4 regions of the Exiguobacterium sp. HSB13 genome follow, and region 4 is predicted to be linked to each of the others. Evidence: riboswitches for the same ligand, from Rfam matches in the RefSeq annotation. Region 4 holds a riboswitch; each other region holds the start of a gene.
What was found. A riboswitch is a leader RNA that binds a small molecule or an ion and turns the genes downstream of it on or off. The one in region 4 is predicted to bind thiamine pyrophosphate.

Region 1 (8,082 bases), on a different contig from region 4:
GAACGATTTTACCGAGATGCCAATCGGCAGTATGTATCCATTTCATCTTCATCACACTCACTTTTTGAATATAGTAGCTTAAGTGTAGCATGCGAGCGTTCGTTCTGCGACGAACATCCGTTTGCAACACAAAAAGCAGAAGGCGAATGCCTCCTGCTTTTTTCACTCTCACGACGAACGTGTTATTTCGTCCGTTGTTTTCTAAAGCGTTGGACGGAACGAATCACTGACACTGATCCACCGATGATTGCACCGACACCGACAACGATGCCCGTTTTGAATTTCGTCCCCTGTTTTTCGGATGTATGCGTTGCTTGATTGTGTTCAAAAAGTTGTTGGAGGGGCGACGACGTCTCGACTTCGAGAATTTTCGATGCATCCTGATGCACGTCTTCTCTACGTTCGACACTACAAGGTGACAGATAGAATGGGTTCAAGTTCGTCCGGTATCGATCCGGATTCCAGTTGGCTTGCTGAACAACTGCTTGTGCGTCTTCCGTCTGTGCTTGATCCTTGATTGGATCGAAATCTTGTTTCATCTGAATCACTCCTCTTCACGTTCAAAAACTGTAGACCGATTTACGTCTGAAGTCTTATTTACCTGTTTTTTAAACATTTAAAACATATATATTTAAAATTAGTTTTACTGTTTTGTGAACGATTAACCGAAATAGGCGTGATAAAGTCGTTTTGCTTTGACGAGATCGGCCTCGCCATGAATCAGAACACGACCATCCCGAAAAGCGACCATCCGATGTTCGTCCGTCGTAAACGCCAGCAAGTATGGATTATGGGCGGAAATCGAAGCGACCGGCTGGAGACGTTGTTTCAACTGTTCCAGATCCCGCTGTCCGTCTCCCCGGATTTGAACGGCATCGCGACCACAAAGTGCCGTGAAACGAACCGTTCGATCCGCTAAATAAGGATAAGACGGCTCGATACCGCACGACGGGCACTCCGTTTGCTTCAGTGACTGCACGTTAATTTGTTGGAACGTATTTGACCAAACATCAAACGCTAGCAAGCGCGTCCGCATGGCGTCCGTCTGTCCGCTCAGCCACTTCAATGCTTCCGTCACCTGCAAGGAAGCAACCATCTGTACAGCCGGTCCGATGATTCCCGCCGTATCACATGTCTCCTGATCACGTGGTAATTGATCGAGCAGACAATGCAGACATGGCGTCTCCCCGGGACGGACGGTAAACGTGATTCCGTAACTGCCGACGCAACCTCCGTAAATCCACGGAATCGAACGCATCAACGCCATGTCGTTCATCAGCAAACGAATATCGAAATTGTCCGTCGCGTCGATGATCAGATCGATATCATCGAGAAGCCACGTCAGCGCTGCCCGGTCGACGTCTACTACATGCGCTTCGATCGTCACCGTCGAATTGATCGCTTCAAGCCGTGCTTTTGCGGCAATCGCTTTTGGTACGATATGACGCGCATCGTCTTCGGTATAAAGCTGTTGTCGTTGTAGATTACTCCACTCGACATAATCACGGTCGACGATTCGGACGACGCCGACACCGGCGCGGACGAGTTGCTCTGCCGACGCCGTTCCGAGCGCTCCCATGCCGATGATCAGTATCTTCGCTGATGCCAAGCGTGCTTGTCCCGCTTCCCCAATCGGTTGAAATCGAGTTTGCCGTGAGTAACGGTTCATCGAATCAATCCACTCGTTGGACTACTCGCGACCGCATACTGTTTCTTCTCGATACGTCCCGCTTCGTATCCGAGACGCCCCGCTTCGACAGCCAGTCGCATTGCGTGCGCCATCTTGACCGGATCTTGAGCATGGGCGACAGCGGAGTTCAATAAAACACCATCCGCTCCCAGTTCCATCGCATAGGCGACGTCGGTCGGTGAACCGATCCCGGCGTCGACGATAACAGGAACCGTCGTCTGCTCGATGATGAATCGTAGATGAAGTGGGTTGAGAATGCCTTGCCCGGAACCGATCGGTGACGCTGCCGGCATGATGGCGTGACAACCGAGTTCCTCGAGTCGTCGCGCAAGGACGACATCGTCCGACGTATACGGTAAGACGATGAAACCTTCTTTGAGTAATTCTTCAGAAGCCCGTAACGTCTCGATCGGATCAGGTAGTAACGTCTTATCGCAACCGATCACTTCGACCTTAACCATGTCGCACATACCGGATGCCCGCGCAAGCTTCGCCAACCGAACAGCTTCCTCCGCCGTCTTCGCACCGGCCGTGTTCGGCAGTAAATCGTACTTCGCTAAATCAAGCGACTCCAAAAAATTCGCTTGTTGTTTGTCAAAGATGTCGAGCCGACGGACGGCGAACGTCAAGATTTGTGAAGCAGACGCATCGATTGCTTCTTGCTGTACGGTAGCATCCGTATATTTTCCTGTACCGAGTAATAATCGTGATTCAAATGTCTTTTCTCCAATTTTCAGCATGTTTATCCTCCTCCTACGAAATGAACGATTTCAAATGTGTCATTGTTCCGAACGACTGTCTGACCATACGCCGCGCGATCGATGATTTGTCGATTCTGTTCGACGATGACGAGCTTTTCTCCTAAGCCGAGTTGCGTGAGCATGTCTTCAATCGTTTCAATCTGTTCGATCGTGTGGTCATTGCCGTTAATCGTAATGTTCATCGGACTTCCTCCTTCTGAATCAACCGTAATGTATTTACCAAGACTTCCGCTGTCGCCGGTGCGAGTAAGATGCCATGCCGATGATGCCCTGTCGCTAGAAAGATCCGACGGGATGAATCGGCGACTCCGATATATGGTAAGCCGGACGCCGTTTGTGGTCGTACACCGGACCAGACTTCTTCGATGACCGCGTCACGAATCGGTGGATACAGTCGTTCTGCTGCTTGAAGCAGTGACGTGATCCCAGCGACACTGACACCGACCGTCTCGTCGCACGGCAATTCGGTCGCACCGATCAAAATTCGTCCGTCTGCTTTCGGTACGAGATAGACAGCGTCGTCAAACAGGATCGAGCGTAACGGCTGACCCGCGAGACGAACGGCGAGACATTCCCCTTTGACCCCATATGTGGCGATTGAAATACCAGCTGTATCGAGCAAGGCTTGCGACCCGCGTCCGGCAGCGACCGTCACCGTTCGTCCGGTCCATGTTCCCACGTTCGACTCGATCCTGATGAAGTCATCGCTCTCTTCGATGCATGCAACATCTACTTTTTCTTCGATTGGTACCCCACGCTTTCGTAAGGCATATATCAATGCAGTCGTCAGTCGTCGTGGATCGATTTGACCGACCGCCGGAAACAGATGCTCGCGCCCTTTACGTTTCAACAAAAACGGTTGTTCCCGGTACCCACAATCGATGCCAGTCTCACGCTCGAGGCGACGAGCAAGCAGCGGATACAGACGACGACTTCGCGCGGCAAGTACATGCAATTCCTCTCTGAGCTCGATGTCCGTCGCGAGCATACCGGCAGCCGCGCGACTCGTTCCTTGACCACCTGCTCCACGTTCTAGTACGACGACGGATTCATTCTGACAGGCGAGACCGTAAGCAAGCGTCAAACCGATGACTCCACCGCCGATGATGATGTGATCCGTCATACCCGTACCCCCTGGTAACTCAGAATGGCGGCGAGCGGATCCGTTTGACCGAGAATACCCGATAAGACGGCAATTCCGGTTGCACCGGTCGCTGCAATTTCAGGAATACGATCTGGGGTGATCCCACCAATCGCGATGACTGGTTTCGTCGTGAAGGTGACGACTTGCTTCAAGGCGTCAATCCCCCGCGGTGGCACGTCCGGCTTCGACGCTGTCGGATAAATATGACCGTACAGCAGGCGGTCGACTCCTTCCGCTTCTGCTGCCAGTGCCTCTGCTAGTGAATGGACCGATTTCCCGATGACGAGATTCGGAAAATGACGTCGCACATCACGGACACGCAAGGACCGGCGCGTCAACTGCACACCGATGCCTGCGACATGGGCGACATCGACCCGGTCATGGACCGTTAACTGCTCAGGCGAATACCCTTGCGCAAGGAGCGCGTCGATTAGATCAAGCAATTCTGCTGCCGACAAGTTCGATTCTCGTAGATGCAGCTGATCCGTATAAGGTTGAAGGGATTGAAAGGTCTTTATTTCGTCAAGCGGATGGATGGATCCCGTCGAAATCAGATGTAAACGCATCATGTTCTTCCTTTCCATACGAAAAAGGACCACTCCCAATGTTGAAGGGAGTGGTCCGAAAATGCGCTGAAGCGCTAAGGATATCTAGGGTTTCGAGCCACTTCCCTCCGCTAGTACGAACTAGATCAGGTTCAAAGGGTCCGGATACTTCCGTCTCAGTCTGCTGGGAGACTCCCCTAGTGTCTTTTCGTGTTTAATTGGCTTGCCCCATTAGTCTAGCATGAGTCGCTTCGCTTCGCTAGTCCTAGTTGAGCGCTTCCACTTGCTGAATCAGTTCCGATTTCGTTGGTCGCTGTTGCTCTTGGCTGTCGGCATACGTCTGCTTCAGCTTCAGGATGCGCATTACTTTGGCATCGAGCATCTCCGGCGTCAGCGTTTTGTCTTTGACGGCTTGCATCACTTCAGCATGGACCTTTGTGTAAGCACCTGCCTCTGAAAACATCGCCATATCAGCTCCGTTGACGAGCGACTGACGTGCCGCTTCTGCGAGACCATATTGTTTCGTGATCGCCCCCATGACGAGATCATCCGTGATGATGACACCGTTGAATCCGAGTTGTTGACGCAAGAGGTCAGTCAAGATCGGCTTTGAGAGCGAGGACGGATTCATATCGTCATACGCGGGATAGAGAATATGGGCGACCATCACCATCTCGGCGCCCTCTTGAATCGCTTCTTGGAACGGTAACAGCTCCGTCCGCTTCAATTCTTCCTTTGATGCCGTCACTTTCGGTAGCCCGACATGGGAATCGACACTCGTATTGCCGTGACCGGGAAAATGTTTGACGACCGGAATCGTTCCCGTCTCCTGCATCCCGTGCATCAGGGCCGTACCAAGCGTCGCGACGGTATTCGGATCAGCACTTAACGCACGGTCGCCGATGATCGGATTGTTCGGATTACTGTTGACGTCAAGGACCGGCGCGAAGTCCATGTTGAAGCCATAAAAACGTGACAAATGTCCGAGCGTACGTCCGACATCTTCCATTTTCACTTCATCTGCTCCTTGCGCCATCCGTTGACTCGTCGGTAGACGTAATCGTTGATCCGGTACCCGGCTGACGCGTCCGCCTTCTTCATCAATCCCGACGAACGCATACGGTTTTTGGTTCGTCTCTTGAATCGCACGCGTGAACGTCAAGAGTTGCTCTTCCGACGTAATGTTTCCGCCGAGCAATAAGACCCCGCCAATCGCATGCGTCTGTAACAATTTTCGGTCAGCTGCTGAAAGTTCCGTGCCGGCGACTCCGATGTAGAGCAGTTGATCGATCTTTTCTGACGTCGACATCGCTTTAAGTTGCTGCTTTAATCGTGCTTGTTGTCGTTCCTCTTTCGTTGGTTCAGGTTTCGGTTTCTTTTCTTCTGTCGGTTGCTTCGTTTCCGGTTGTGATGGTTTCGTTGGTTCCGTCGTCTCCTGCGCACACCCTGCAAGCAACAGACAACCGATCAGTACGGTTTTCTTCACAAAGGATCCTCGCTTCGCACACCATTGATCGAATAATAAACGGAAATCTCAGCGTTCAGGGATTGCGAGACCGAACAATATTTATCCTTTGATAACGAGATGGCGCGACGGACCTTATCTTCCGGGAGATCACCTTCGAGCCGGTAATGAATCGAGATCGACGTAAAACGCCGCGGATGGTCCTCTGCCCGTTCTCCTTCGATATCCATTTCGAAATGGGTGATCGTCAAGCGCATCTTCTCTAAAATCGAGACGATATCAATTCCTGTACAGCCGGCAACGGCATGTAGCAGCAGTTCAGTCGGTCGTGGCGCTTGGTTTTCGCCACCGTTTTCGGGTGCTGCGTCCATCGCCAGATGATGCCCTGATTCCGTCTGTCCACTAAACCCCATCTGTTTGTTCCATGTCACTGTCGCTTGCATCGTTTCCACTCCTTTATAAGTAGTCTTCTTCTGTAGTATACGCAAAAAACAGCAAGCCTGGAAATTCACACGCTATTTCGAATAATGGTTCTTTTCCCGAAATCTCGCTTTGCGATACCCGACGAAATCGTTTCATGCTATCCTGTTACTCATAGTTTCGCGCGCAAGCGCTAGAATTGAGGAATCATCCATGTCACCTACTACTCGTTTAAGTCGACGCGATTGGCTCTTGATCGCCACGTTGTCGCTCCTGACGTTCGTTCTCGGAACAAGCGAATTCGTCATCGTCGGGATCCTCGCTGAAATCTCCTCAGCCCTTGATATCACGATCGCAACAGCGGGTACACTCGTCTCAGCCTTTGCCATCTCCTTTGCAATCGGTACACCGATCGTCATGTCGCTAACCGGTCACCTGGAACGGCGTCGCCTGATCCTACGTCTCTTACTCGCCTGGGTCTTACTGAATCTTGCCAGTAGTTTTGCTCCAAGTTACGAAGTATTGCTCGCAACCCGCATTCTGACAGCCATCCTGACTGGTGTCTTGATCTCACTCGCAATGGTCGTCGCCAGTGACGGTGTGCCTGTCGCAAAGCGCGGTGTTGCCGTCTCGTTCATTTTCGGTGGTTTTACACTCGCGAACGTCCTCGGTGTCCCGATCGGAACGTTCATCGGGCAACACGCTGGCTTCGAAGCTACGTTCTGGCTAACGACAGTCATGGGATTGATCGCGTTCCTCGCAGTATGGAAGATCGTTCCGGTCCAGCAATCGACGGGTTCCGGTTCAATTAAGGAACAGCTTGGATTGCTCGCCAACCCACGGATCCTGATCGCCTTCTTTATTCCGTCGTTTGGATTCGGGGCAACTTATGTCGTCTACACATACCTCGTACCGATTTTACAAACAGAACTTGGGATTGCGAAAACGTGGATCAGTCCGATCTTGCTCGCTTACGGCGTCGTCTCGATCTTTAGTAACATCCTTGCCGGTAAAATCGCCAGCAAAAATCCGATGGGACGCTTACGGTTCGTCTTCGTCGTGCAAGCAGTCGTTCTTGCTGCGTTATACTTCACGACAGCATCCCTTCCGCTTGGTCTGTTCAACATCGCTTTGATGTCGTTGATGTCGATTCTACTGACGACTTCGACACAAATCTATTTGATCGACCTCGCTGAAAAGTTCAATCCGGAAGCAAAAGGACTCGCTGCTTCATTGATGCCGGTTGCGAGTAACGTCGGGATTGCTTTTGGTTCGGCACTCGGTGGCATCGTCTATGCGAACGGTCCGATGATGAACACGGCACTCGTCGGTGGACTGGTCGCGCTCGTTGCTGCTTTATTAACTGCAATCAGTCATCGCCTCGATCAACGCTCATGAAACCGTTACCTTATCCTTTTTTGTAACAGGTCGATGACGGTTCGATGACGTTATGATGATAGTCCCCATCTCGCTGATGATTTTTCAGTATGATGGGGACTATGTTGTAGTAGAGGAGTGTCTGAAAGTGAAAGCATTACACATCATCGGTCTCGGTCTGTTGACGATCATCCGACTCTGGCTCGGAATCCAGTGGTTCATCGCTGGAATCGGTAAGTACATTAATGGCTTTGATGCAAAACCGTTTCTCGAAGGAGCGCTCGCGAAGTCAACGGGCGAAGACGCACTCGTCAGTTCCTGGTACGCGACGTGGATTGAGCAACTCGCCTTACCGAACGTCGGGCTGATCAACGCCTTGATTCCGTTCGCGGAACTCGTCGTCGGGATCCTGTTGATTCTTAGTCTGTTGACGGTTCCTGCACTGGTCGTCGGAAGCATCATGAATCTCAATTACTTACTCGCTGGGACGATTGCCTTGAACCCAGTGTTCTTAGCAGCGTCAATTGCCTTACTGGCTGCAGGACGCTTTGCGTATCAAATCGGCATCGATCACTGGATCATCCGCTGGTATCGTTCGTCGCAGCAACCGCATCCCCTTGACCGGATTCCGGTCTAACGAAAAAACTCTCCCGTACGCGGGAGAGTTATTTTTTTTGTTG
Region 2 (8,082 bases), on a different contig from region 4:
GTATGATGGTTTTATTCGACGCTTAAAATGTACGAATAAAGTGGTTGTTTACCGTCGTGGACTTCCACTTCAGCATCCGGATTAACCGATTCGATGTACGCGACGAGTGCGTCAACTTCTTCTGTTGAGACGCCTTCACCGTAAAGAACCGTGATGATCTCATCATCTTCCGTGACGAGTGTATCGACGAGTTTCTTGACAGCACCAAGACTTGATCCGTCTGTAGCGACGATTTGTTTTTCAGCAATCGCCATATGGTCGTCCTTCTTGATTTCAACACCATCGATGTTCGTATCACGTACAGCATATGTGACTTGACCCGACTTAACAGCTGCAATCGCATCCGCCATATGCGCTTCGTTCTCTTCGACAGTCGCTTCCGGGTTATAAACGATTGTTGCTGCTAAACCTTGTGGGACTGTTTTTGATTTCACGACCGTCACACCACAATTCGCGACAGATGCTGCTTGTTCAGCCGCCATGATGATGTTCGAGTTGTTCGGGTAGACATAAACGTGTTCCGCGTGTGCATCCTCGATCGCCTTAACGATATCTTCCGTTGATGGGTTCATCGTTTGTCCGCCTTCGATGACGACACTGACACCGAGTGATTTGAAGAGTTCACTGATTCCTTCACCCATTGCGACTGTCACGAGGGCTGCTTTCGCTTTTGCCTTCGGTGCAGCAACTGGAGTGACTTGGTTCGCGCCTTCTTCTTCAAGGATTGTTGAGTGTTGTTGACGCATGTTTTCAATCTTAACAGCGACGAGTTCACCGAAACGTTGTCCTTTTGTGATGACTTCTCCTGGTGTTTCGACGTGGACGTGAACTTTAAGGAGTTCTTCATCCGCGACGACAAGCAACGAATCACCGAATTCCGCTAATTCGTTACGGAAGTCTTCTTCGCTGAACGGTGCATTCGCAAGTTTGTCATCCTGGAAACGAACCATGATTTCCGTGCAGTAACCGTAATGGATTTCCTCCGTCGACATGAAGCTTTGAGCCGTTTTGTGATGCTCTGCTTCGACGAGTGCTTCCATGACAGGCGCATGCGGCTTGTCGAGTTCTTTTCCTTCGAGCGTTGCGAGGAATCCTTCATAGATACAGACGAGACCTTGACCACCAGAGTCAACGACGCCTACTTCTTTTAATACCGGAAGAAGTTCTGGTGTACCGTCGAGCGATACTTTCGACGCTTCGACGAGTTGACGCATCAACTCTAAGAAATCCGTCGTCGTCTCAGATTGTGCGATAGCAGCGACAGCTGTTTCACGGGCAACCGTCAAGATTGTTCCTTCGACCGGTTTCATGACTGCTTTGTATGCTGTATCTACACCTTTTTGCAACGCATCTGCGAATTCCTTCGTATCAATCGTTGTCTTACCTTCGATTGATTTCGAGAATCCACGGAACAATTGGCTTAAGATGACGCCAGAGTTTCCGCGTGCTCCCATCAATAATCCACGTGCGAAGACGTTCGCGACTTCCGATACAGAATCCGAAGTTGATTTACCTGCTTCTTTTGCACCTGAAGTCATCGTCAAATTCATGTTCGTTCCCGTATCACCATCTGGCACAGGGAAGACGTTCAATGAATCGACGAAATCTGCGTTTTGATAGAGATTCGCCGCGCCATTTTGAATCATCTTGACTAACTGCGCTCCTGTTAAACGATCTACACTCACTAAAGTTTCCTCCTCTATTCCCGCCTTAGACATTCGTCAAGCGGACTCCTTGGACAAAGATGTTCACAGATGTCACGTCAAGACCTAGTGCCTGACTGAGCGTGTATTTCACGCGACTCTGTACGTTATTCGCCACCTCTGAGATTTTCGTTCCATAACTTACGATGATATGCATATCGATATGGACCTGCTCTGAAGCCTGTCGAACGATGACACCGCGTGCAAAGTTCTCGCGTTTTAAGAGTTCTGCAAGACCATCCTTGATTTGAGACTGGGATGCCATACCAACGACACCAAAACATTCCATTGCTGCGCCGCCCGCAAGTTGCGCGACGACATCATTATCTACATCAATCTTTCCATAGGTCGTTTTCATCTCGATCGCCACCTGAGTAGCCCCCTTTGAATATTGTATTCTTCTCATAATTCTACTATAAGGACCTACTATTGAAAAGTCGCCGTACTGACTATACAATGAATAAGTGAAAAATAGTAGCGGTCAAATGAACTTTTACCATCATCCTCATCCATTATTTTAAATTTCGAGGTTGTCTGTCAAGTTTTTTTCTTGTCAGCTACTTTTTTTATGTTGCAACCGCCCTGACACCATGCTAAGATAGCAAAGTGTCTATTAGGACGAACGCAAAACAACATAAAAGGAGGCGGAACGCATGGCACGTAAATGCTACGTTACTGGGAAATCGCCAAAGTCGGGTAACAACCGTTCACACGCATTGAACAAAACAAAACGTACTTGGGGAGTCAACGTACAAAAAGTACGTATCCTCGTCGACGGTAAGCCGAAAAAGGTTTGGGTTTCAGCTCGAGCTCTTAAATCAGGTAAAGTCGAACGCGTATAAGGCGCAACCACCGGATGGGAATCTTCCCTTCCGGTTTTTTTATACCCTCATTTATTTTTCTCATAAACTAATTGTCGCTTTTATTGAAAACGCTTACAATAGGAACGTACTTTATTTTGTCAGAATTGGGGGAAGTCATCATGCAACTCAAACGAGAGATGACGAGTCGACACCTGTTCATGATCTCACTCGGGGGAATCATCGGGACAGGATTATTTTTAGGGTCAGGATTAACAATTTCACAAGCAGGACCTCTCGGGGCGGTCCTCAGTTACATCGTGGGTGGGACCATCATGTATCTGACGATGTTGTGTCTAGGGGAATTAGCGGTCTATATGCCGGTCTCGGGGTCCTTCCAGACCTATACGACCCGCTTCATTGGACCAGGAATTGGCTTTGCCGTCGGTTGGATTTATTGGCTCGGCTGGGCCGTGACGGTCGCACTCGAAATCACGGCAGCTGGCAGTTTGATGGACCGCTGGTTCCCGAATGTACCCGTCGTCGTCTGGTGTACCGTCTTTACGGTCTTACTGTTCGGTCTGAATGCCGTCTCAGCCAAAGCATTCGGTGAAGCCGAATTCTGGTTCTCGAGTTTGAAGGTCCTCGCGATCCTTTTCTTCATCATTCTAGGTGGCGCTGCTTGGTTCGGCTGGTTACCGATGGAAGCAGATCGTCCAACCTCGTTATTCGCGAACTTTACGGCAATCGGTTGGTTTCCAAACGGGATTCTTGGCGTCTTGACGACGATGATTGCTGTCAACTTCGCCTTCCAAGGAACGGAATTGATCGGTGTTGCGGCTGGGGAGTCCGACACGCCAGAAAAATCGATTCCAAAAGCCATCCGGAATACAGTCTGGCGTACGTTCATCTTCTTCGTCTTATCGATTACGATCGTTGGTGCATTAATCCCGTATGAGACGGCTGGAGGAATCAGCAGCCCGTTCATCATGGTCTTTGATGCGATCGGTATCCCGTACGCTGCTGATTTGATGAACATCGTCGTCTTGACAGCGTTATTATCCGTCGGAAACTCCGGATTATATGCGGCGACCCGGATGTTATGGGCGATGGCGCAAGAAGGGATGATTTCAAAGAAATTATCTTACGTCAATGCACGTGGTGTGCCAATGCGCGCTTTACTCTTTACGATGATGTTTGCGATGTTATCGCTCCTGACCGCGTTTTTCGCAGAGGATACCGTCTTTATTTGGCTCTTGTCCTTAGCCGGACTTGGCGCTCAAGTCGGCTGGATTTCCATCTCTGCTTCTCAGCTCGCATTTCGTCGTCAGTTTTTACGAAACGGACACGATTTATCCGAATTAAAATTCAAGACACCACTCTATCCAGTGTTACCGTTGATATCGTTGACGCTAAACGTCGTTGTCCTCGTCAGTCTAGCGTTTCAAGCGGATCAACGAATCGCGCTATACATCGGTGTTCCTTTCTTCCTTGTCATGTGGGGAAGTTATCATCTTTTCGTCAAAGGAAAACATCTATCTGCCCAAAGCGACATCCGTGTCGCCCCTTCTCAACTCGAAGAATAATTTCATACAAAAAGAGGCCGCGGAATCATCCACGGCCTCTTTCGTATAATTATTCTATTCCTTAAGCGTCCGCATCATCAATAGTTCTCCTTGATGGAGCTCTACTTTCGCTTCTGACGCACGCCATTCATTACTGACCGTCAAAGAACCTCCAACGGGTATTGGATGGGCATCAAGTGGATATTTGACTCCGGATAAGCTTAAGGTCGACGGCACAAGTGGAATGAAAGAAAGATAATGATAGCTCCCTACTTCGGCTGCATACGTTCCCGCTGCCAAGTATCGCACCTCTTCTCGTTTCGTGACAAGTCGCGCCTCTGGATATTGCTTCAACAAATAGACATTTTGAACAGTCATGTCGAGCCTTCCACCTGTCGCCCCGATGATGATGATCTCCTCATGCTGTTCCCTCTCAGACACTGTACGAAGGGCAAGTTCAAGATCCGTCTCATCTTTCTCAGCCGGATGAACGATTGCCCCTTCAGGTACATAGCCAAGTGAATCGAAATCACCGATTGTCATATCACAGGTCAGCCCAAACGATTCGACCGTCTGAACACCGCCATCGACACCGACGATGAAATCACCCGGCTGACAAAACGTCCGTAAATCCGGCACTTCTTCTTGCGGACCGGCACAGACGAGAATCGCCCGCATCTCAGACACCTCGTGCCGAATAACGTAGTAAGCGTGGCGCAGTCGTGAATAAAAGACCCGCAACGACACCACAAAGAACGTAAGACGGTACCATGTATGTTGCGTTATAAATCAATGAATACGGTACGACTGGACCTTCAGCATACTCGGCAAAGAAGACGATTCCGCTGATGACATGACAAATATAGCGGAGCCCTGCTCCTAATAACGTCGCAAGGAGAACGAACGCCATTAAGCTTTTCTTTTGTCCATTGCGCGCGGCTTGTCTGACTTGACGTGCGAACAGACCACTTAATCCGACGACACCATACGCAATCGTATAGTCAAGCATCGGTTGAACGATCGTCAAGACTTGTGGAGCGAACATCAATTGAATCGTACCGACAAGCGCTCCCGTGACGACACCCCCGATGACACCGTGGCGAAATGCCATGACGAAGATCGGTAGCATCGCTAAGCTAATGGAGCCTCCTTGTGGCATTTTGAATGGAATCAGTAAATCAAAGACGACTCCGAGACTGGCGAAGATGGCAATTTCCATCATCATTTGTAACCGTTTCATGCTATTTTTCCTCCTTCATTGTACGAGAGGACGCAAAAAGGCAGTACGACGAACGCCGTACTGCCTGCGTGCGCCACATCCCTACGTCCGTTTGAACGGAACAGGTTCGAAGGGTTAAAGTCTAAAAGACTCCTCTCAGCCGCTTTTCAAGCGACACCCCTTGCGGTCATCATATTTCGTTTTCTCGTCTTTATTATACGGCAGCCCCTTGACGAATGCTAGTGATCGCCTCTGCATAATCTGGTGCATTGTAGATTGCTGATCCTGCGACAAGAACGTTCGCACCGTTATCAATACAAAGTTTTGCCGTTTCCGGATTGACGCCACCATCAATCTCGATTTCGAATGTTAGACCACGATCTGCCTTCATTTGCGCAAGTGAAGCGAGTTTCGGCATGACACTCTCGATGAATGCCTGTCCACCAAAGCCCGGATTGACCGTCATCAATAAGACCATGTCGACGTCCTCAAGAACGTGTTCAATCGTTGATAACGGCGTATGCGGATTCAAGACGACCCCTGCCTTTGCGCCCGCTGCTTTGATTTGTTGCAAGACGCGATGGACATGATTCGTTGCTTCGACGTGGAATGTCACGATGTCTGCCCCTGCCTTGACGAAATCTTCGACGAAACGTTCGGGTTGATCAATCATCAAATGGACGTCAAGGACCATATCCGTCTTTTGACGTAAACTGCTAAGCACAGGTAATCCAAATGAGATGTTCGGTACGAACTGACCATCCATGACATCAAAATGGATATAGTCCGCTCCTGCCGCTTCGACTGCTTTAACATCACGCTCGAGATTCGCAAAATCTGCTGATAAGATAGATGGTGCAATTTTAATCATCTTCAATACCTCCGGGCTCGATTCTTGATTTCGTCTATAAACATACCATAGTTCTCATAACGAGAGGACATGATTTCTCGTGCTTCGACAGCTTCTTTGACGGCACAACCGGGTTCATTCAAATGCAAACAACCTCGGTATTTGCAATCATCTTGTACAGCTACGAATTCTGGGAAACTCCATCGTACATCCTCGATTTCCATTTCATACGGAAAATCAAGGTTCGAGAACCCTGGCGTATCGGCGATCAATCCTTCCGCAAGCGGCATCAACGTGACGTGTCGTGTCGTATGGCGGCCACGTCCCAGTGATTTCGAGATCGCACTCGTTTCTAAATCAAGAGAGGGCTCCAGTGCATTGAGCAATGAACTTTTACCAACACCGGATTGTCCCGCGAGAACGCTCGTTTTTCCAGCAAGTAACGGACGGACTTGCTCAACACCCGTCAATGTCTCACTTGATGTCTCGATGACTGTATATCCAATTTTTCGATAAGCGGCAATGGCGTCTCGGACAGCCGGTCCTTTGACATCGTCCAGCAAATCCATCTTCGTCAACAGGATGACAGGTTGAATTTCCTTCGCTTCGATCAAGACGAGAAATCGGTCGAGCAAGTGCGCTGAAAAATCAGGTTCTGCCGCCGAAACGACCAGCAATGCCTGATCGATATTCGCGACTGGAGGGCGTACTAAAAAGTTGTCCCGCTCCTTCACTTCGAGAATATACCCGGTCTCACTTTCGATATGAAGAACGACTTCGTCTCCGACGACTGGACTGATGCCGCGTTTTCGGAAATTCCCTCTTGCTCGTGAACGAACCTCTCCTTCTGGTGTCATGACATCATAAAAGCCGCCCTGCAAACGTATGATCGTTCCTTCTCGATTCTCTTCGATGCGTTGTTCCGTCATCCTATGCACTCCTTTTTCATCACATTCATTGTGCGTCTTTTGCTTGGTTGTACGTGATGGTTTTTGAACGATACACCGTATCGTCTTTATAAATCGTAATTTTTCCTTCTTCTCCCGGATCGATCGTCACCGGTACGTCGAATGTCTCATCTTGATCAATCGATTCCTCGATGACGGTCCGCTTCCCTTTCGCGTCTTCCGTCTCAATCCGGATGACTTGTTTCGGCGGTTCCTCGTCCTCATTCTCGCTGACCGCATCATAGACGACCTTTTCAGGGAACGTTGCCGTCACCGTTTTTTCTTCCTCACCTTTAGAGATGAAGACGGTCACAGAGTCGTTTGGTTCGACTTGTGCCCCTGCTTGTGGGAATTGACGGATGACTTGATCGAGCTTGACATCACTCGAGAATTCTTGTTCAAACGTACCGTCGAGACCCATTTCATCGAGATACGCTTTCGCTTCATCACTCGATAAGTTCGTCAAGTCTTTCAATTCAAAGGACGACGTTCCTTCCGAGACAGTGATCGTAATCGTCTGTTCTTTTGCAATCACTTCCGTTCCAGCAGAGATCGATTGCCGGATAACATTACCTCGCGCAATTTCATCCGACTTTTCACGTTCGACCTCGACTTTTGCGAATCCAGCCTCTTTTAATGTTGCAATCGCCTCTTTTTCAGCGTCATCTGTCACATCTGGTACTTCGACCGGAGCACTACCTGTAGAGACGACCAAGTTGACCGTCGAACCCTTTTTGACTTGTGCATTTTCACGCGGTGTCTGACTAATGACATCGCCTTCATCGACTGTATCGCTATTTCGTTCTGTCGTCTCGACGACGAATCCAAGTTTCTCAAGCTTCGTTTCCGCATCGTCTCCATCTGTCTTGACGACAGATGGTACGGTAACCGTTGGATCCGGCCACATCGCAAACGTCGTAGCCGCTCCACCGAGTAAAACGAGCAATAAGAGAACGATCCACCAGCGTTTTTTCTTTTTCTTTTCCGGTGTTTTCGGT
Region 3 (8,082 bases), on a different contig from region 4:
AAACTGCCCTCCATCATACATTTGCGATAAGTAACCCCATTTGAAATTCGGCGCATCACTTTGACAACCGCTTAATGCTAGTGTCGCTCCAAGTGTGAGTCCGATCCAGTAACGTTTGTTCATTGATTAAGCACCTCACTAAGTGCTTCACTGGTCGTACCTGACAGCTTCGCACCGTTCTTTGATCCTTTTTTTACGACATAGATTTCAAGTTTTTTGGCGCGTTTGCGTTCATACAGCTCGAACATCTGGCTTTTCCCTTCGCGCATCAACGTCAATTTTTTCTGCTTTAGTTTTGTGCCTTGCGGCTCCATCACTTCGGTCTCTTTTAATTCCTGAGCGATTTTTTTGGCTAGTTTATCCGGTATTGCCGAGACGAACTTATAATCGCTATCAACAAGCTGTTTTGGTGATTGATGGATGAAACCGACATAATTGCTTGAGGATGCTTGAAGGAATCCATAATCGAAATTCACAGGTTTTTTATAAGTTTTATTAAAACGCAAATAAATCGATGTTTCTTGGACGACTTTTCCGTCCTCTTGTTTCTGAACGGTCGCGAACTGGACGGTCTGACCCGTCGCAAGACTATCCGGAAGTTGCTTTCGCTCAATCTGATAAGTTTGTCCATTCGTATATTCTTGAATCGTCGAAGGGAATCCGTTACGGTCACTACTGAACATCAGCTCAATCGACGATTGTTGGAAACCACCAGTCGGACTAACGCGAAAAGCTAAATTCAATTCGGAACCGGATAGTGACTCGGTCGTCTCAAAGAGTGTTTGTTCTTTATCTTTGCCTTTCTCTTTCATGTAGACGACGAGTTGTCCTTCTGGTGGCAAAGATAGTTGATAGGACGGGAAGAGGTACCGTCCGAGCTCTTTTATTTCTTTCTGATCTTCGTTTTCTTGTTTTTGTTGATCTGTCACTTCTTGTGGGACAGGTTTAAAGCGAACGACTGTCGATTTAGCTTTAACCGGTTGTTTTGACCAATCGACGAATGGATAATCACTTCGCTTAATCTGATGGACCGCATAATCCGCGTGGCGAATCGGCTGACACGCCAGATAGTCCTTTTTTTTGTCTGACAAGAAACGAACGTGTTGGAATTCGCGCCCTTGGACATTCGGAGGCAGGAAGTATAAGTCAAACCCTTCGTGTTGCACGTATCGGTCAGGTAAGCGCGTCAAGTCCGGTTTTTGCTGACAAATTTTCAATAAAGCAGCCGTTTGTTTTTTAGGAAGATCCGGTATCTCTTGCCCATCAAAAGTAGTCGAAATACCGCCCCAGTAATTGGCATCATATGTAAGGTCTAAGTATTGTTCTTTACCGCATCCAGCAAGTAGGACTGCGCCTGCGAGAATACCGGTATGTATATAGCGTCTCATGAAAAACCTCCTTCATCCTAATGACTATATTTTACCATAATTTCTAGAATAGACAGAATTTTCTATAATGCTTTAACATCAAGATGTTTGATATCTCTTGACTCGGGAATAATAGATGCATGCACGGTCAATCTATTACTATGGGGGTTTTATGATGAGTACATTCATTCAAGCAGTTGATGGCACGAAGATTTACGTCGAGGACGTCGGATCGGGTCAACCAGTCGTCTTTCTACACGGCTGGCCGGCAAACAACAATATGTTCGAGTATCAAAAGAACCTGCTCGTCGAAGAAGGATACCGTTACGTCGGAATTGATTATCGCGGTTATGGTCAATCAGATGCACCGGCAACGGGATACGATTACAAGACGATGGCGTCCGATATCAATGAAGTCATCGAACAGCTGAAATTATCGAACGTCACGTTGCTTGGCTTCTCGATGGGAGGAGGAATCGCCTTGTCCTATCTCTTGCAATACGGGGATTCAAAAGTCAGTAAGCTCGTTCTCGCAGGAGCTGCAGCACCTGTCTTTACACAGCGAGACGGTTATCCATACGGAATGACAAAAGAAGAAGTCGATGCGTTGATTGCCGACACGAAACAGGATCGTCCGTCAATGCTCAAAGGATTCGGGGAAATCTTCTTCGCGAAGGAACATCCAGAACCACTCCAACAATGGTTCCACGGTCTTAGCATCGCCGCTTCGTCCCACGGTACGATTCAGTCAGCAATCGCATTGCGTGATGAAGACTTACGTGGAAAACTCGAGAACATCAAAGTCGATACGTTGATCATCCACGGTAAAAAAGACCAAGTTTGTCCGTTCGAGTTCGCGGAACAAATGCAAAAGGAAATTCCACATGCACGACTCGAAGTCTTTGAAGAGAGTGGGCACGGCATGTTGCTTGATGAACAAGAGAAGTTCAACGAGACATTACTGTCGTACGTCAAAGGAAATCAAACCGTCTAATCCAACAAGCCATGGACACCCGTCCATGGCTTGTTTTTGTGTACAGAAAAAAGCGTGCGCCGGCGCACGCTTTTAAGGGCGATACTTCCGCATGAACCGTTGATCAATCCAACGCTTCAGGTACCAACCGAACGGGTGAGTCGAATACTGATTGCCATACAGGGAAACCGCATGACGTGGTCCCATCGATAAAATCGTCAAATAGTTCGTTTGCGGACGATAGGATCGCAACGTTTCTTCTTTGACATACCGTAAGAGGTTCGCTAGTAAGATCGGTGCTTGCCGGACAGCTGTGACACCGTTCTTCGGAATGTCGGGATAGGCGACGAGGGTCGCCGCGTCACCCGCAGCAAACAGACTCGGATGATCGAGCGCTTGCAGCTGTTCAGTGACGAGTAGGAATCCGTCTTCCGTGAAGAGCTTGCTGTCCGCAAACAATGCTGGAGCTTTCGCACCCGTCAAGCGAATGATCGCATCCGAATCAATTGGTTGATGATGTGAAAAGCGGAGGGGAGACACCTCGTTCAGTGGCCGTTCCCGAATCCAATGAACATCGAGTTCTTGTAAGCGTCGTGTAATGGCTTCCGCTGCTGGGTGCCCTGAAAGTAACTCTGGATCCGTGATCAGGGTGATCGGTACGCCCGCTGCTTTTAAGGACGCCGCCATCTCGACAGCAGCTGCTCCGCTCCCGATCAAGACCGGACGCTTTGCTTGTTGCAGGCGCTTTAATGTACCCGGTAACCGGTAGTTCGGTTTGATCGATAATCGCGTCGTGTCTTCCGTCCAATCGAACGAGCCGATATTCGTCGAGACGACGTCATAGGTATAGTGTCTGCCGGATGCACCGAAGACGACCTTTTCGACAGGGTCGATTTTGATGACAGTCTCCTCGATGAATTGTTTATCATAGGCGCGACATAAGGCGGCAACGTCGACACGGATCTCATCGATATCGTATGTTCCGTCAGCAAGACCGGAATACATGCCCGAGTAATATTGATACGTCGAGGCATTCAGAACCAGCCACTCGACGTCTTCTGTGGGTCCGTGTGTAATGCAATGCAGGTGAGCGTGTCCCGCACCAATCAAGAGGATTCGTTTCATGTTGTTCTCCTTCAATCTGTCTTGCTAAAATGTACCCGGATACGGGTGGCGGTAATCATAGCCAAAAGACAAGACTGATAAACAGGAGGATGACCACAAGGTAGATCATATCCTGACGCTGAACGACCGGTACCTCGTAATACGTCCGCTTTGCTGAAAAATGACGGGCTTCAATGGCAATCGCCATCCGTTCTGCTCGCTGAATCGACCGTGAGAAGAGTGGTAAGCCGATTGAAAGAAATCCATCACCAGGAAAACGACTCTGCACATTGCGAATCATCCGGACTTGCCGCAAGACGCGGACTTCTTCGACCAGTTGTGGCAGAAAGCGGATCCCGGCAAGGAATCCATAGGCGAAGCGAGGAGATACCTTCGCCTGATGGATCAAGCTCATCACAAATCGGGTCGCATCGGTCGTCGTGACGAAAGCGAGACTTAAACAGACGAACGCTGCCATTCGTAAGGCAAGTAACCAGCCGTGCATGACGCTTTCCGACGTGACATGAAACCAACCGAACGACCAGAGGGTATTCGTACCTTTGCCGAAAGCCGCCATCATCCAAAACGTTAGCAGGAACAACAGACTGTACGGCGCAAGGCGTTTTAAGAAATCCATCGGTGTCCATCCAGAGAGGAGTAGCAACGCGATAGCAAAACTTAGGAATACCAACGTCTTGATCCAGTCGTTCGTTGCGATTAGGGCAAACATGATCAAAAACAATCCGCTCCCCTTGATGACAGGATTGAGTTTAGCGAACGGTGACGCGTTCGTCTGCATTGCGCTTCACCTCCTGGAATTGGTACGAAAGCGGACGTTGTAGCTGACAGCGTTCGAGTAACGGAACGTCAGCGAACAACTCGTTCGGATACCCGTCAAAAGCAATCCGTCCTTGCTCCATGACGAGGACACGATTTGCGTACCGGGCGACGAGTTCCATATCATGCGTTGCCATGACGAGTGTCGTTCCGTTTTGTTGCTCCGTCAACAACTGCTCCATTAAACGCCGCGTCGTCAACCCGTCCTGTCCGAACGTCGGTTCATCGAGCAGTAACAAATCCTTCGTCTGCCCGAGTATCGTCGCGACGCTGAGTCGTCGTTGCTGCCCCGTACTGAGTGCTAGCGGTGACTGTTGTTTGACGGATGCAAGTTCCAGCCGTTCGAGCAATTTTGCGCGCTCATCACTCGTCGCTGCTCGGTGACTCCAGTCGATTTCCGCTTCGACTGTCAGCTTGAGAAACTGCAGATCCGGTTGTTGAAAGACATAGCCGACGTGCTCATAAAAGCGTCGCCGGGAGTAACGATGAGCCGGACGTTCCTGGAATCGATATGTTCCACGATGGGGGAGCAATCGACCGAGTGTTGCAAGTAACGTACTTTTTCCGGAGCCGTTTGCCCCGAGCAACATCACCCATTCTCCTGTCTGTAAGGAAAACGTCGCATCGGTCAGCGGATATGGTTGTTTCGATGACAATTCGTGAACACTTAACAAAGGAAGTCCCGTTGTAGTGATAGGAGGCGTGACATAGAGTCGTGCTGCTTGCGGTCCATCCGCTGGTAACGTCTCTAGCGTATACGGATACAAAGAGGGAACAGCGATGCCTTTTGATTGAAGCTCCGTATAAGCCTGTGGAAACAAATCCCGTGGGTGCGCGGTCTCAGTCACGGACCCGTCCTCGAGTAAGACGATCTGGTCGACGTATGGTAAACAGACATCGAGTTGGTGCTCAATCAAGACAATCGTTAAATCGTGTTCTTTCTGAATTCGAAAAATCAATTCCATCAACTCGTGTTGTCCGATCGGATCAATCTGAGCCGTTGGTTCATCAAGTAATAAGATTGTCGGCTCAAGTGCAAGGACCGCGGCAAGCGCTAGGCGCTGTTTCATCCCACCCGATAGACTTGCGATCGCTGTCGAGAAGGGGAGGGGGAGACCGACAAGTGTGAGTAAGCGTTCCATTCGTTCATCCATCTCCGCGTGTGGAATCGACCGGTTTTCTAAACTAAAGGCGATTTCCCGTCCGATCGTTTCCATGCAGAACTGTTCTTCTGGATTTTGGAATAAGACTCCGACCGAACCGGACCGGGTAACGGTTCCAGTTTGTTCGACTTCAATCGTCTCCGGTGTCAGTCCGGCTAAGGCATGAAGTAGTGTCGTCTTGCCACTCCCGCTTCGTCCAAGCAGAAGGGTCGTACCTTGCTCGATCGTTAGCGATACATGATCGAGCACCGGCTTCATCTGACCCGGATAGCGGATGCTGAGGTCGTCGACAGTAATCATGCGACTTCCCGTTTCGCACGTCCTGCTGCAAACCCGTTCAAGACACCGGTCGCAACAAGACGACGGACGAGAATCGCTGCGAGCAAGCCGCCGAGTAATGCACCACTGATCAATTGTAAGCCAGTTGTCGCAAGCAACGTCGTCGTCGTGTAGTAACCGAATCCGTTCGCGATCAGACTGTAGACGATACTACCAACTGCAGCACCGACGCCCGACAACATCAATGTCCAGGTATCATAACGGCGGTAACGTGTCATGGCGAAGACGAGTTCCGCACCAAGTCCTTGGCAGACCCCGATCAATAGAGCAGATAAGCCGAAGTGGCTTCCCGTAAACAGTTCGACGGTCGCCGCGACGACTTCTGCGATCAGGGCAGCACCTGGTTTTTGAATGATTGCTGCGACAAGCGGACTTGCGATGATCCAGATCCCAAACATCCAGTTGGCACCGACTGGTCCGAAGATTGCAGACATCGGTAACCAGAGTGTTGACCAACCGAGATAGATGACGCCGCAAGCCACGGCGAGCATCATCATGACCATGATTTCTTTCATCTTCCAGTGTTTCATCAAATACGTCCTCCTTTAAATGGGGGAGACGCCAAAAAAGACCGCCCTCCGTAAAAAAGAGAGCGGTCCTCAGAAAAACTGCGCGCAGCAGGAGTCATTGGATGTGATCGCTCCACTTTCCTACGCTAGTATGAACTAGATCAGGTTCGAAGGGTCCGAAGTGAATCGTCTCAGCCAAATGGGCTCCCCTAGTGGATATAGTGAATAGTTGATACGCTGTTCACTTTAGGCAATCCAGCGTCTATTGTCAAGACACAAAAAAACGATACGCCACGAAGGGCGTATCGCTGAACAACTTATTTGTTGTCTTCGTTCTCTTCTGTTGTTTCTTCTGAAGACTCTTCTGTTGCTTCCGCTTCGTTGTCTTCACCAGCTTCAGCTTGCGCCTCTGCTTCCGCTTCTTCGATTTCCTCAAGATCTTGTTCAAGCGTTGATTCGACGACAGCTGCGACTTGAATGTCGCCTTCTGTGACGATACGGAAATCTTTTTGTTCCGGAAGATCAGCTACAGAAATCGAATCACCGATTTCGAGGTTCGTGACGTCGACTTCGACGTTCTCTGGTAATTTATCTGGTGTTGCTGCAACTGTTACTTTAAAGAGTGTTTGTGATAGGAATCCACCGACTTTAGCGCCAGCTGCTTCCCCAACGAGTACGATGTCTGCTTCGACTTCTGTCTCTTCATCCATTTTGACGGCGATGAATTCGACGTGGTCGATTGTTGGTGTGAAGACATCCATATCACGACGGTTGATCAGAACGTTAACGTTCTTGCCATCTAATTTTAGTGAAATCAAGACGTTTTCACCGTTTTCACGGATAATCTTGATGAGTTCTTTTTCTTCGAATGCGATTGGCGTACTTTCCACTTTGTAACCATACACGACACCAAGAGCTTTTCCTTCATGACGTAATTGTTTACGGAGTGAGCGTGGACGTACCTCGCGTTTTTCGACTGTTAATTTAACTGACATGTTCATTTCCCCCTTGAATTTGGTATAGCCCTCAAAAGGTAATGAATGTAGGAGCAGGACAAGTCCTGAACAATTTAAATATGCTAAGACAATCGGTTTCAGACTCGCTTTGAATCTGACGCTTTCGTGACTTTGCATTTCTCTCCCAGGTCATTACGCTGATATTGAGAAACATGTGTGAGTAAGTCACCGGTTTGATGCGGTGCTATTGAGTTTATACCCCTATGTTTTAAATCCTCAAACCTCTTTTTTTATTTTTTTAAAGTCGAAAGACCTCCAAACCGCTTGAAATCAAGGGTTGAGAGGTCTTTCATTTTTCTCGTTTTTTAAGATGATGCGTTGGTTTTCACGGATCAAAACACGGACGAGACGTTCGATTTGCCGCATCGTCGTCTGTCCCATCGTCGAAATTTGAAGCCACTGATTGCGAACGAGATAGTCACTTTCATATTGAACGTGATAGCCCTGGATCCGGAGAGCATCTCCTAAGTCGGTTGCCGACGGATGGACAATCGTCAGGATTCCCGGCGCCTGTGCCTCTTGAGTCGCAAGAAGTTGAAAACCAGTCGCGCGAACGGCTTGTTCGAGATAGGTCATCTTGATTGCGGCTTGATCGAGATCGAGGGCATCCAGTGCTGCCTGACAAGCAAGTAACAGGTTCGAGGAACCGGAGAAAGCGACACCTTCCATATAGAGCCCGAGATCCAGATAACGTGGAATACGCGGAGAAGGTAGGATGCTGTCTGCATGCCCGATGAACGCAAGACCCGGTAATCCGCCAATCGCTTTTCCGGA
Region 4 (8,082 bases):
ATGTGTCTCGCTCTCTCCATCCTGTCCTTTTTATTAATTAGTGCCACGGTCTTTTTCTTCCACCGCTTCGCTCCTAACGGATCAGAACAATCGTCTTTAGAATAAACGAAAAGCGCAGCTTCGGCTGCGCTTTTCGTTTATTCTAAAGATTTATTCAGGCATTGCTTTTCCCTCTTGTACATGTTCCATCACCATATGCACAAGCGATGATACATGATGATCATCTAAGGAATAATAAACGACTTTTCCTTCTTTTCGGAACTTGACGAGTCCTTGTTTCAACAAAGACCGAAGATGATGCGACGCTGTCGCGATCGAACAGTCGACAGAGGCTGAGACATCACAAACGCATAGTTCTTCTTCGATCGTCAACGCATAAACGATTCGCAGTCGTGTCGCATCCGAAAGAATCTTAAATAGCTTTCCGATTTCAAGCGTCGGAATCGTATCCACGATTCGTCCGATTTCAGACGCACGCTGTTCGTCAATCGCAATCGTTTCACAACGGGGAATGTCCATGTCTGTCACCTCGTTTCTACCTATATTGCACCACGAGAAACGGGACATTGCAAGTTCAGCGCATTCGTCTGCGAATGAGCCAAAACACGAACCATCCTCCTACGTAATCTCCGATATCCCAGACAATTCGATTTTGGTCGACAGCGAGTACGCCGATATCAATGATTTTCGTGCTTTCTAATCGGTTCGTATAACGTTGACGAAGTCGCGTCGGAATCGGTAGACGAAGAAGTGCCCGGTAATAAATATCTAAATGAGTATGACCCCAAATTTCCGTCGCAATCGAACTCGTTTTAATATACAACGGACGTTTGTAGCGTCTTTCATACTTTTCTTTCAATAAAAGGGCCATTTCATAGGAAACACGATTAGGACGCGGAAATAAGACTTTTCCTAGATGGTAGATCCCCTGATTATCGACTCGAATGATTTGTGGTTCTAACCGATATCGAATCCAATAGCCGCGAAAACGGATCGTCTGCCATTTCAATACAATCACCTCTGAACGGATTATACCCTGTTCTGAAGTGATTGATGCCATTCTCGCACAGCATCTGTCATTTGCTGCGCAGCGAGTTGTCGATCTTCTTTAGCGAAAATCTCTGAGATGACGGCATACCCTTCCAGCGGGATGGGCAGAGAGGAGACATTCGTTGCTGTGATTCCACCAATACCGATTAGAGGTAATCGTACGGCTTCCCGAATCGCCTGAAGCATCGTATGCGACATGGAATCAGCGTCCGCTTTGGATGACGTCGCAAATAGAGAACCCACCCCTAAATAAGAGGCTCCGTCTCGTTCTGCTTCAATCGCTTGTGCAACGGTCGCTACTGATACGCCAATCACAGCATCTGGTAAAAGGCGACGTGCTGCGGTTAAAGGAATGTCTTCTTGTCCGATATGCAAACCAGCTCCGACGAGTAACGCGATATCGATCCGATCATTGATGATCAAAGGAACATCGTAGCGATCCGTGAGTGCTTTTAACCGAACTGCCTGATCGAAGAATTCCTTTCCTTGCGCTGTTTTTTCCCGTAATTGCACGATTGTTGCACCACCTAAAATGGCTTCCTCAACGACCGTATCGATCGCGACTCCAGGATGGTACCGACGATCCGTCACTGCATAGATGGAGTAATCAATTGACACGTTCTGTCACCTCCACCAGGTCTTGCTCCGTCATAAGGCTGATGGCATTGAACAACTCTCGTTTAAAATCACCAAGACCTTGCGCGGAGGCTGCTTGTTCCCCTGCTTTTCCCATGACAAATGTCCCGTGGACAGCCGCCTCAAATGCCGTATATCCTGCACCGAGGAAGCTCGCAATCAAGGAGGCCGTCATACAGCCCGTACCCGTGATGTCTCCTAGACGCGGTGTTCCTACATGTAATTCCATTTCGCGCGTTCCATCCGTAATGTAGTCGTTCGGACCTGTCACGACGAGGACAGATTTGTGTTTGCGAGCGAATACGCGAATACTTTCTCGATCCATCATTGCATCTCCCGCAGCATCGACTCCCTTAGTTCGTCCGTCTTCCCCAAGTAACGTCTTGATTTCAGAAGCATTTCCTTTAATGACCGTACACCCGAGATCAATGAGTTCTTTGGAAAAAGCAGTACGTAATGTCGTTGCTCCTGCTCCTACGGGATCAAGAACGATTGGGACATTCAAACGTCCCGCTTCACGGACTGCGAGTCGTTGAGCTGCTTGCATGTCTGCATCGATCGTACCAATGTTTAAGACAAGAGCTTGCGCGAGTCTAACCATCTCTTCTACTTCACGAATGTCTTCTGCCATGACGGGGGATGCTCCAACAGCGAGTGTGACGTTTGCGCAGTCGTTGATCGTCACCGTGTTCGTCAGATGGTGAATGAGTGGTTTGTGTTCAAGAATGGTCGTAAACATGTGCATCCCTCCAAAGTGAATGAAAATGATGTGTCGGTCCAATACCTTGTCCGAGAGCAAATCCATGACGAATTGCCTCCGTGACATAGTTTTTCGCCTGTCGTACACTATCTTGTAAATCTTCTCCAAGCGCCATCCGCGCTGCAATAGCTGCGGATAAGGTACAACCAGTACCATGAGTATGTTGATTGTCTAATCGTTCCGATGTGAAGCGGTGTTCCACTTCCCCATCAAACAACAAATCCGTCGCAGCTCCTGAGAGATGTCCACCTTTTAGTAATACTGCACCTGTCTGTGTAGCCAATTGATGCATCGCCAGTCGCATTTCCTCTAGATTGGTGACCGATCGTCCTGTTAAACGCTCTGCTTCCGGTAAATTCGGTGTGACGAGTGTCGCAAGTGGTAAAAGTTCTGAAATCAATGCTTGTTCAGCTTCCGTCCGCAATAGGGCATGACCGCCTTTAGCGACCATGACGGGATCTAATATAATAGGGACTGTTTGTTTACGGAGATGTGTAGCAATGACACGAATCGTCTGCGCATTCGAGACCATTCCGATTTTGATCGCATCGACACGAATGTCTGAAAAAATCGACGTTAACTGGGCATCTACGATTTCTGGGGATAACTCTTCCACTGCTTGAACTCCCAACGTATTTTGCGCTGTGACGGCTGTCAGTACGCTCATTCCATAAACGCCTAAAGCCGAAAATGTTTTTAAATCTGCTTGAATCCCAGCTCCACCACCGGAGTCGGATCCCGCAATCGTCAGTACATGTTTCATGTTCTTTTCACCTTCCCATCGAGCAATGTAAGGGAGTCGTGACCAACAAAAAAGCGCCGACCGCTGTAAAAAAGCAGTCGACGCTATACGAAAGCGTTATACACGCATTCCGGTATCCGTTCGGCTCAACTTTCCTACGCTGGTATTATCCAGTTCAGGTAATAGGGTCGAAAACAGATTGGTTTTCCTCTCAGCCGGATTCCTCCAGCTCCCCTAGTTGCTCAAGTATTCGTTTCGCCTTAACTGTAGCATAGAGAAGAAAAAAAAACGAGCCGAAGCCCGTTTTGATTACAGATATGCCAATGGATTGACTGCATTTAGAGGAGAAGAAGCACTGTATTGATAGCCTCCGACATGTAGTTCGAAATGTAAGTGTGGTCCTGTTGAATTTCCTGTACTACCAAGTGTCCCGACTTGCTGACCTTGAGAGACCGTTTGCCCTGCACGAACCGATAATGAACTCATATGTGCGTAGACGGTCGTGTACACTTGTCCATCTAGGAAGTGAGAGATCATGACATGATTGCCGTAAGGTCCACCACCTGATGCTGTGATGACCGTTCCAGCTGCTGCCGCGACGATTGGAGACCCGACCGAACCACTGAAATCAACACCGTTGTGGAACGTGTAACCATTCGCACCGCTTGCTGGTCCGAATCCTTGTGACACTCCACCAGAAGACGGTCGAACGAATTTTCCTCCACTCGAAACAACGGGCGGGGCAACGGAACCAGTTGATTCCGAACTCTTACCTGTTTGTTTTGCTGCTTGAGCATTCGCTTTAGCGGCTTTTTCAGCTGCTGCTTTCTCCGCTGCTGCTTTTTCAGCCGCTGCTTTAGCGGCTGCCTTTGCTGCCGCAATTGCACGTTCTTGCGCTTCGAGAGTCGCTTGAAGTTCTTTTGCGTCTAACAGTTCTGTCGTGAACTTCGTCTTCCCTTTTCGTAATTTCTTCAGCGTAGCACTACGTTCTTTCATTTGAAGCTTTAACGCTTTCTTTTGTTCAATCAATACTTTCTTTTCCTGCATTTGCTCCGCTTTTTTCTCAACGAGCGCTTGTTTTGCTTCTGCTAATTTTTGTTGCGTAGCGATGTAATCCGAAATCATTTTATCGTCTTGCTCAGCGATTTTTTTCCCCGCCATGACACGGCTAAATAAATCACCTAAATCTTTCGATCCGAAAATGACTTCTTCCCATTTAATCGAGTTTCCATCGTTTTCTTGGAAAACACGCAAACGATCACCGAGTAGTTCTTCCTGTTTCTGTAACATTTCTTCGTAACGGACGATGTCTGCCTTTAACTCATCGATTCGAACGTTCAACTGTTCAATTTGTTTATTTTTTTCGGAGACTTGGAAAATCTTTTCATTGATTGCTGCGTCAATTTGATTGATTTGACGTTGCTCTTTTGAGATTTTAGCTTCTTGTTTTTTGATTGCTTTTTCAAGTTTACGTTGTTCAGCGGCATTCTCAGCCTTTTTTTCTTTAATTGTCGCTGCTGCAATCGGTTGTGTTCCTGTTATAAGTAATGCTCCTAAAACAATGGTAGAAATTAGTTTTTTTAGCATATATCGTTTTCCTCACTTATGTTTTTTCATATTTTATTATAGTATTCAAGTTTCTCTCATATCTGAAATAGATTATAGCACCGTAATCGTTTCAAAAAAATTTCATTTACATTTCAAATGAAAACGGTTTTTTGTAATATATGATTTGTTTTTTGAAAATGACAAAAAAAAGAACCGTTGCATATGCAACGATTCTTTTACGATTAAAGCATTGATAATGGATTGACTGAGTTAGCTGGACCAGTTGCACTATAGCTATACCCACCGACATGGATTTCGAAGTGTAGGTGTGGTCCTGTTGAATTTCCTGTACTACCTAGCGCGCCAATTTGTTGACCTTGGCTGACACGTTGACCAGCATGAACATTGAGTGAACTCATGTGAGCATATACTGTCGTATATGTCTTCCCGTTCAATTGGTGAGCGATCATGACATGATTTCCGTAAGGTCCGCCACCTGATGCTGTAATGACTGTACCTGTTGCAGCTGCCACGATCGGCGTACCGACTGGACCACCAAAGTCAATTCCGTTATGGAACGTATATCCGTTCTCTCCACCTGCAGAACCATACCCTTGTGTAACAGTTCCGGCAGTTGGATGAATGAACAGACCACCTGATGATGGTGCTGGTTTTGGTGCAGCTGGTGCTGGTGTAGATGGTTTTGGTGCCGATTGCTTCGTCGAACCAGAAGGTTTTGCCGATTGTGCTGCTTTCTCTTGTGCTGCTTGCTGAGCTGCTGCTTCTTTAGCGGCTTGCTCTTCTGCTGCTTTTTGTGCTGCTGCTGCTTGTGCTGCTTCAGCTTCTGCGCGTGCTTTCGCTTCACGTGCAGCTTGAGCTTGACGTTCTTTTTCAATTCGAGCTTCACGTTCACGCGCTGCTTTTTCAGCAGCAATCGCTTTTTCTTGCGCAATTAGAATTTGCTGGACTTCTTTTGCATCCATCAACTGTGTTTCGAACTTTTCTTTTTTCTTACGAAGTTCTTTTAAGCGTTTGTTCCGCTCTTTTAATTGCGATTCAAGATCTGCTTGTTGACGTTTTAATTCTTGTTTCTCAACGACCAACTGTGCTTTCTTTTCTTTTACTTTTTGTTGCGCATCTGCTAATTGCTTTTGCGTATTTTGATAATCCGTGATCATTTTATCATCTTGTTTTGAAATGGATTTCCCTGCCATGACACGGCTTACGAGGTCACCAACATTTTTAGAGCCAAAGATGACTTCTTCCCATTTAATTGAGTTTCCATCATTCTCTTGCATGACACGAAGACGATCACCAAGTAATTTTTCTTGGCGTTTTAGTTTCGCTTTATATTTCTCGATTTCTTTTCCAAGTTCAACGATTTCACGTTCCGTTGCTTTGATTTGACGATCTTTTGTTTCGACAGCAAAGATTTTTTCGTTCAACGCTTCGTCTAGTCGATTGACTTCTTGTTGTGTTTTAGAGATTTTTTGACCTTCTTGATTAACAGAAGACTCTAAGTTTTTTTGCTTTTTAGCATTGTCTTGTTGCTGTTGTTCGTTTTTGGCTTTCTGTTCACTTAAATCGTCAGCTGCTGCAAAATGAGGTGCTGATGAAAGAACCAGTGCGGAAACGATGAGCGACGCGAACGTTTTTTTCATGTAGTATTCCCTCTTTTTCTGTAGTGTATGTTTTATGATTTATCGTAGAGTATTTAAGTTAAATTTAAATTCTGTAATAGTTTTTCTTTTTTATAAGAACGTTTTTGATTATAGCATTCATTCCTCTTCCATAATATTTCAGTGATATTTCATTTTAAATAAATCTTTCCTCTTGTATGTAATAGAAACATTTGGAAGGTAACTCATCGTTGCAACTTTGAAGTGTTTTTGGGAAACTGAAACGAATAGAAGGAGGATATCATATGAAATTAGACCACACTGGAATTGCTGTTCGCGACATGCAGGAAGCCATTTCATTTTATACAAAAGTACTTGGAGGAACTTTAACAAAAGAGTACTCGAATCCTGCGCCTGGTGTCGCTTCCAATATTGCGGTCATCGAATTCGATGATGCGCACATCGAGTTGTTGACGCCAACAAGTCCGGATAGTCCGATTGCTCGTTTTTTAAAACAACGCGGGAAAGGTGTCCATCACATTGCTTATCGCGTAGAGAATTTAGATCAAGCGATTGAAGAAGCAAAACAACAAGGGTTAACATTTTTAGAAGATACGTATCGAACGACGCCATTCGGACGACGACTGATTTATATGAATCCCCGGCATTCACACGGCGTCATTACGGAACTCTGTGATTATCCAGAGAACCTATAAAAAAATCAGCACTGCGATAGCGCAGTGCTGATTTTTGTTCTATACCATTAGCCAAGTTTTGCAACGATTTCCCGATTGAATGCAGGAATATCATCTGGTTGACGACTTGAGACGAAATTATCGTCAACGACGACTTCTTCATCTGCAAAGTCCACACCAGCATTTTCTAAATCAATTCGAATTGATTTATAACCTGTCATTTTTCTTCCTTTGACGATTTTTGCGTTAATCATCAATTGTGGTCCATGGCAGATCGAGAAAATTGGTTTTTTCGACATATCGAATTCTTCGACGAATGAGACGAAACGCTCGTCTTCTCGAAGTAAGTCTGGTGAAAATCCGCCTGGAATCAGGAGAGCATCGTAGTCTGCTGCTGAAGTCTCATCAATCGAGAGATCAACATTTACTTTTGCCTCTTCCTGTTTGCCGACGAGTTCTACACCTTTTTTGGCACCAATGACAGTAATCTCGTGCCCTGCTTCTTTTAATGCATCAACCGGTCCTGTGAATTCTACATCTTCAAAATGATCGGCGAGTACGACTGCTACTTTTTTAGACATGTGATTCATCCCCCAAGTTGTTTGATTTAAATCGGATCTTCTCCGCGATCTCGTGGAGAGACCGTATCATCTGGCATTTCGTCTTTTCCTTTTAGGATTTCCTTTTGTTGCTCCTCTGTCAGTTTCCGTTCTTTATTCGACAGACGATCCCGTTCATCTTCAAATTCTTCATTTGGACGATCGGTTTCTTTCGGTGCCATGGAAAGCCCTCCTTATGATTCGTCGATTATGTTTATAGTGAATCGACGACTTTAACAGAAAGATCGACATCAATGTTACCACGTGTCGCTTTCGAGTACGGGCAGAAATTGTGTGTCTTCTCTAGTAAGTCTTCGGCTTCTTCTTGCGATACGCCAACGACCTCGACGACGAGTTTCGCTGCAATTTTTACACCGTTATCCGCTTCGTCCTGTAAGAGGCTGACTTCTGAATTCGTCCGCGTCTCGACTCG

Region 1: another riboswitch for thiamine pyrophosphate. It lies ahead of ACZGCQ_RS02660 (thiamine phosphate synthase); the one in region 4 lies ahead of thiD (bifunctional hydroxymethylpyrimidine kinase/phosphomethylpyrimidine kinase).
Region 2: another riboswitch for thiamine pyrophosphate. It lies ahead of thiT (energy-coupled thiamine transporter ThiT); the one in region 4 lies ahead of thiD (bifunctional hydroxymethylpyrimidine kinase/phosphomethylpyrimidine kinase).
Region 3: another riboswitch for thiamine pyrophosphate. It lies ahead of ACZGCQ_RS05150 (ECF transporter S component); the one in region 4 lies ahead of thiD (bifunctional hydroxymethylpyrimidine kinase/phosphomethylpyrimidine kinase).

Annotation. Positions count from the first base shown of each region.
Region 1 covers NZ_JBUZOM010000001.1:515,305-523,386, reverse strand. The annotation lists gene ACZGCQ_RS02690 (exonuclease SbcCD subunit D) at 1-46, opposite strand, end outside; gene ACZGCQ_RS02685 (hypothetical protein) at 183-539, opposite strand; gene ACZGCQ_RS02680 (ThiF family adenylyltransferase) at 662-1,669, opposite strand; gene ACZGCQ_RS02675 (thiazole synthase) at 1,666-2,430, opposite strand; gene thiS (sulfur carrier protein ThiS) at 2,433-2,633, opposite strand; gene ACZGCQ_RS02665 (FAD-dependent oxidoreductase) at 2,630-3,574, opposite strand; gene ACZGCQ_RS02660 (thiamine phosphate synthase) at 3,571-4,164, opposite strand; TPP riboswitch at 4,247-4,349, opposite strand; gene nagZ (beta-N-acetylhexosaminidase) at 4,406-5,626, opposite strand; gene ACZGCQ_RS02650 (OsmC family protein) at 5,623-6,048, opposite strand; gene ACZGCQ_RS02645 (MFS transporter) at 6,239-7,423, shown strand; gene ACZGCQ_RS02640 (DoxX family membrane protein) at 7,551-8,039, shown strand; gene ACZGCQ_RS02635 (hypothetical protein) at 8,068-8,082, opposite strand, start outside.
Region 2 covers NZ_JBUZOM010000001.1:1,343,284-1,351,365, forward strand. The annotation lists gene ACZGCQ_RS07300 (DAK2 domain-containing protein) at 12-1,685, opposite strand; gene ACZGCQ_RS07305 (Asp23/Gls24 family envelope stress response protein) at 1,711-2,073, opposite strand; gene rpmB (50S ribosomal protein L28) at 2,357-2,545, shown strand; gene ACZGCQ_RS07315 (amino acid permease) at 2,686-4,089, shown strand; gene ACZGCQ_RS07320 (thiamine diphosphokinase) at 4,144-4,746, opposite strand; gene thiT (energy-coupled thiamine transporter ThiT) at 4,748-5,308, opposite strand; TPP riboswitch at 5,370-5,479, opposite strand; gene rpe (ribulose-phosphate 3-epimerase) at 5,502-6,158, opposite strand; gene rsgA (ribosome small subunit-dependent GTPase A) at 6,161-7,066, opposite strand; gene pknB (Stk1 family PASTA domain-containing Ser/Thr kinase) at 7,092-8,082, opposite strand, start outside.
Region 3 covers NZ_JBUZOM010000001.1:951,790-959,871, reverse strand. The annotation lists gene ACZGCQ_RS05180 (hypothetical protein) at 1-123, opposite strand, end outside; gene ACZGCQ_RS05175 (hypothetical protein) at 120-1,388, opposite strand; gene ACZGCQ_RS05170 (alpha/beta fold hydrolase) at 1,543-2,361, shown strand; gene ACZGCQ_RS05165 (NAD(P)/FAD-dependent oxidoreductase) at 2,434-3,465, opposite strand; gene ACZGCQ_RS05160 (energy-coupling factor transporter transmembrane component T family protein) at 3,521-4,243, opposite strand; gene ACZGCQ_RS05155 (ABC transporter ATP-binding protein) at 4,215-5,744, opposite strand; gene ACZGCQ_RS05150 (ECF transporter S component) at 5,741-6,313, opposite strand; TPP riboswitch at 6,414-6,513, opposite strand; gene ACZGCQ_RS05145 (50S ribosomal protein L25/general stress protein Ctc) at 6,610-7,287, opposite strand; gene ACZGCQ_RS05140 (GNAT family N-acetyltransferase) at 7,579-8,082, opposite strand, start outside.
Region 4 covers NZ_JBUZOM010000004.1:98,300-106,381, reverse strand. The annotation lists gene ACZGCQ_RS15370 (CHASE3 domain-containing protein) at 1-105, shown strand, start outside; gene ACZGCQ_RS15365 (ArsR/SmtB family transcription factor) at 151-519, opposite strand; gene ACZGCQ_RS15360 (hypothetical protein) at 575-1,018, opposite strand; gene thiE (thiamine phosphate synthase) at 1,030-1,668, opposite strand; gene thiM (hydroxyethylthiazole kinase) at 1,658-2,425, opposite strand; gene thiD (bifunctional hydroxymethylpyrimidine kinase/phosphomethylpyrimidine kinase) at 2,406-3,209, opposite strand; TPP riboswitch at 3,324-3,434, opposite strand; gene ACZGCQ_RS15340 (murein hydrolase activator EnvC family protein) at 3,498-4,775, opposite strand; gene ACZGCQ_RS15335 (murein hydrolase activator EnvC family protein) at 4,979-6,397, opposite strand; gene mce (methylmalonyl-CoA epimerase) at 6,661-7,071, shown strand; gene ACZGCQ_RS15325 (type 1 glutamine amidotransferase domain-containing protein) at 7,119-7,631, opposite strand; gene ACZGCQ_RS15320 (hypothetical protein) at 7,658-7,831, opposite strand; gene ACZGCQ_RS15315 (organic hydroperoxide resistance protein) at 7,864-8,082, opposite strand, start outside.